DNA from 2 places in the Enterobacter sp. SM3 genome. Region 2 is predicted to be linked to the other one. Evidence: predicted binding sites of a transcription regulator. Region 2 holds the regulator's gene; the other holds the start of a gene.
The links. Region 2 encodes Fur, which represses iron uptake genes when iron is present. Its sites were predicted from a motif close to ATAATAATGAGAACNACTATCAA; they were not measured.
Positions count from the first base shown of each region.

Region 1: a site for Fur is predicted at 1,386-1,408, ahead of bfd (bacterioferritin-associated ferredoxin). Genes of this name have one in related genera too.

Region 1 covers NZ_CP099971.1:4,414,360-4,416,823, forward strand. Annotated here, with positions in the region: gene GVO84_RS20770 (prepilin peptidase) at 151-624, shown strand; gene bfr (bacterioferritin) at 608-1,084, opposite strand; gene bfd (bacterioferritin-associated ferredoxin) at 1,157-1,351, opposite strand; gene tuf (elongation factor Tu) at 1,531-2,464, opposite strand, start outside.
Region 2 covers NZ_CP099971.1:1,327,046-1,329,509, forward strand. Annotated here, with positions in the region: gene chiP (chitoporin ChiP) at 1-669, shown strand, start outside; gene chiQ (ChiQ/YbfN family lipoprotein) at 717-1,043, shown strand; gene fur (ferric iron uptake transcriptional regulator) at 1,186-1,632, opposite strand; gene fldA (flavodoxin FldA) at 1,923-2,453, opposite strand.

The DNA of each region.
Region 1 (2,464 bases), 1.8 Mb from region 2:
GCGCAGTATGCGTAAGGGCGCGCAACTTTTTACGCAATGTATCCCTTCTCAATGCTTTGTCTCGAGCCCCTACGCAATTGTCGTTTTTGTCGATTGCCGGCCAGGCCGATTATAACGAGTATGCGCTCAAACCCTTTCGAGACCATTTCCATGCTAACCACCCTCCCCTTTTTGCTGATCTATTTTTCGCTGACGGCCTTTCTTGTCCGTGCAGATATTCGCTACGGACTGCTTCCCGATAAATTTCTCTGCCCGCTGCTATGGACGGGCCTGCTCTTTCAGCTCTGTATCCATCCTGATTTTCTGCCGAGTGCGGTGGTGGGTGCGATGGCCGGATATATCGGTTTTGCCGTTATCTACTGGGGATATCGGTTTATCTGCCGGCGTGAAGGGATGGGATATGGCGATGTAAAATACCTGGCGGCGCTTGGCGCGTGGCATGGCTGGTGCATACTGCCTACGCTGGCGTTACTCGCTGCGCTTATGGCGCTACTTAGCATTCTTGTGTCTTCGTTTCTCACCCCTGATAAAGGGGCATTAAAAAACCCACTGCCTTTTGGGCCATTTCTGGCAGCAGCGGGTTTATGCGTAGGCTGGAAGACGGTGGTTACTCTTCCACTTTAATCTGCGACTGAAGGTAGTTCTGCAGGCCGATTTTAGCAATCAGATCCAGCTCCGTTTCCAGCCAGTCAATGTGGCCTTCTTCATCGGCCAGGATCTGGATCATCATATCCCGACTGACGTAGTCATGTACGCTGTCTGCGTAGGCAATGGCTTCACGGAGATCTTTGGCGCCTTCCAGCTCCAGCCTGAGGTCGGAACGCAGCATCTCTTCGACATCTTCTCCGATGCCCAGCTTTCCGAGGTCCTGCAGGTTTGGAATGCCTTCAAGGAATAAAATACGCTCGATATATTTATCAGCGTGCTTCATTTCATCGATCGATTCATGGTACTCAACGTCGTTCAGACGTTTAAGCCCCCAGTTTTTGAACATTCTCGCGTGAAGAAAGTACTGGTTAATTGCGACAAGCTCATTTCCCAATAATTTATTGAGATAACTTATGATTTTAACATCACCTTTCATTATATAGTCCCTCCGCTTCCACTCATTGAAGCGTAGATCGGGCTACAGGGATGTCAAAAAAAAGATGCGCGCTTACGCGATCTCTTTGTATTCCGGGATCTGCATCAATTCGTCCTGCATGATCTCTCGCGCAGCACGTACGCATTTACCGCATTGATTTCCCACCGGAACAAATTTGCGTAGCTGCTGAAATGACTGAGGCTGAAACTGGCGAACGGCCTGACGTATTTTCTTGTCGCTTACACCATTACATAAACAAACGTACATAGAGACTCCCGTTCAAATTATGCGCAAAGTGTAAGTGAGAATGGTTATGATTACAATAGCACAAGCGCCACAATACGGGGCGGGAGCAGGCAAAAAATGCGAAATTTTGTGACAGTGCCTGAACGGCAGAAAACAAAAAAGGACGCCGAAGCGTCCTTTTTTTATTCAGGGATAATTAATTAGCCCAGAACTTTAGCAACAACGCCCGCGCCAACGGTACGGCCGCCTTCACGGATTGCGAAACGCAGACCGTCGTCCATCGCGATTGGGTGGATCAGAGTCACAACCATCTTGATGTTGTCGCCTGGCATTACCATCTCAACGCCTTCTGGCAGTTCGATGGTACCGGTCACGTCAGTTGTACGGAAGTAGAACTGTGGACGGTAGCCTTTGAAGAACGGAGTATGACGGCCGCCTTCGTCTTTGGACAGGATGTACACTTCAGATTCGAACTTGGTGTGTGGCTTGATTGAGCCTGGCTTCGCCAGAACCTGACCACGTTCGATTTCTTCACGTTTGATACCACGCAGCAGAACACCAACGTTCTCACCAGCACGGCCTTCGTCCAGCAGTTTGCGGAACATTTCAACGCCAGTACAGGTAGACTTCGCAGTCTCTTTGATACCAACGATTTCAACTTCTTCGCCAACTTTGATGATACCGCGCTCTACACGACCGGTAACAACGGTACCACGACCGGAGATGGAAAATACGTCTTCGATTGGCAGCAGGAATGGCTTGTCAATCGCACGCTCTGGTTCTGGGATGTAAGAATCCAGGAAGCCAGCCAGTTCGATGATTTTCGCTTCCCACTCTGCTTCGCCTTCCAGCGCTTTCAGAGCAGAACCACGAACGATTGGAGTATCGTCGCCTGGGAAATCGTACTGAGACAGCAGTTCACGAACTTCCATCTCTACCAGTTCCAGCAGCTCTTCATCATCAACCATGTCGCATTTGTTCAGGAACACGATGATGAAAGGAACGCCTACCTGACGACCCAGCAGGATGTGCTCACGAGTCTGAGGCATTGGGCCGTCAGTCGCAGCAACAACCAGGATCGCGCCGTCCATCTGCGCAGCACCGGTGATCATGTTTTTAACATAGTCGGCGTGG
Region 2 (2,464 bases):
GGCTATATCGATCAGTATTTTGCCAAGGCCAGCTATAAATTCGATGTCGCGGGTAGCCCGCTGAGCACCAGCTACCAGTTCTACGGCACGCGCGATAAAGCCAGCAATGGCACCGTTAACGACATTTATGACGGCACCGCGTGGCTGCAGGCGTTAACCTTCGGCTACAAGGTCGGTCAGGTTGATTTGCGTCTGGAAGGCACATGGGTGAAGGCGGAAGGGCAGCAGGGCTATTTCCTGCAGCGTATGACCCCGACCTACGCCTCCTCCAACGGTCGTCTTGATATCTGGTGGGATAACCGCTCAGACTTCAACGCCGACGGCGAGAAAGCGGTCTTCTTCGGCGCAATGTATGATCTGAAAAACTGGAACCTGCCTGGCTGGGCGGTGGGCGCGTCTTACGCTTACGCCTGGGATGCAAAACCTGCCGATATGGCAACCCCGGACGCATACTACGATCCCAACTATCGCCTGAAAGAGTCTTCCTACAGCCTCGATGCTATCTATACCCTGCAGGATGGCCGCGCGAAAGGCACAATGTTCAAACTGCACTTCACCCAGTATGACAACCACTCTGATATCCCGAGCTATGCGGGCGGTTACGGCAACATCTTCCAGGATGAACGTGACGTGAAATTCATGGTTATCGCCCCATTCACCATCTTCTGATGAACGCACCGGCGGGCTGAGTCCCGCCGGTATGGAGACTGCACATGATGAAAAAAATCGTAATCGTCGCGTTGCTGGCATCAGGGCTGGTGGCGTGTGCTCAGACACAGGCGCCGAAAGAGGACACCCGTCTGAAGGAGGCGTATAGCGCCTGCATTAATACTGCGGAAGGTTCGCCGGAGAAGATTGAAGCCTGTCAGAGCGTGCTGAACGTGCTGAAGAAAGAGAAAGCACACGAGCAGTTCGCGACGCAGGAAAACGTCCGCGTGATGGATTACCAGGCCTGCATTCAGGCGCGTAAAACCGGTAACGATCAGGAAGTGGCGAAGCGTTGCGATAAGATCTGGAACGAGATACGCAATAACAATAAATAAGTTGCTTTACGCCCGGTGGCGCTGCGCTTGCTGGACCTACAAAGGTGTCATAGCCCGTAGGCCCGGTAAGCGCAGCGCCTCCGGGCTTTTTTCAGGCAAAAAAAAGCCAACCTTACGGCTGGCTCAGAGTAAAAACACTCGCTTATTTCGCGTCGTGCGCGTGGTCGTCTTCGCGGCAGTCGCCTTCAGCGCAGTGACCGTAAAGGTACAGGCTGTGGTTCGTCAGTCGGATGCCATGACGCGCAGCGATTTCACGCTGGCGTGATTCGATGGAATCATCGCTGAATTCAATGACCTTGCCGCAATCGAGGCAGATCAGGTGATCGTGGTGCTGCTGCTGGGTCAGTTCGAAAACAGATTTACCGCCTTCGAAATTATGACGGGTAACAATGCCCGCGTCATCGAACTGGTTCAGCACGCGATAGACGGTAGCCAGCCCAATCTCTTCACCCATGTCGATAAGACGTTTATAGAGGTCTTCCGCACTGACATGGTGATTGTCTGGACCCTGAAGCACTTCAAGGATTTTTAACCGAGGAAGCGTAACTTTCAGGCCAGCCTTCTTTAATGCGGTATTGTTGTCAGTCATGCGGAATCTGTCCTGTTGCTAAACGATTCACTTCTGTAGGAAGTGACAGAAAATGCACCTGGGATAATGCGTCTCATTATAGAACTGCCACGGCTAAATGAAAACTGCAAGTCTCAGGCAAAATATGCTTATAAAAATGGGGTATCACCAACAAACTTGCTCAATGGAAAACCACATTTTATCAGGGAGACATTGTACAGGTCTGGGCGAAAAAGTTAAAAGATTGTAGCGATTAATTTAATCGGTTTGACCTGGAGCACGGGCGCAGCCGCCGCTGCGCCGCGATAAAATCAGGCGTTCAGAATATCGTCCAGGTGCAGTTCCTCACGGATCTGCTTCACCCATTTCTCAACGCGCTCTGCCGTCAGCTCTGGCTGACGGTCTTCGTCAATGGCCAGACCCACGAAGTGATCGTCATCGGCCAGGCCTTTAGACGCTTCAAAGTGGTAACCGGCAGTCGGCCAGTGGCCTACGATAACCGCGCCATTCGGCTCAATGATATCGCGGATGGTACCCAGCGCGTCACAGAAGTATTCGGCGTAGTCTTCCTGATCGCCACAGCCAAACAGGGCCACCAGCTTACCGTTGAAGTCCACTTCTTCCAGCGTCGGGAAGAAATCATCCCAGTCGCACTGGGCTTCACCGTAGTACCAGGTTGGGATACCCAGCAGCAGAATGTCATAGCCTTCCAGATCTTCTTTGCTGCTCTTGGCGATGTCATGCACATCAGCAACGTCTTTACCGAGCTGTTTTTGAATGTTTTTTGCGATATTTTCGGTATTGCCGGTATCACTGCCAAAGAAAATGCCGATGATTGCCATGAGTAAAATAA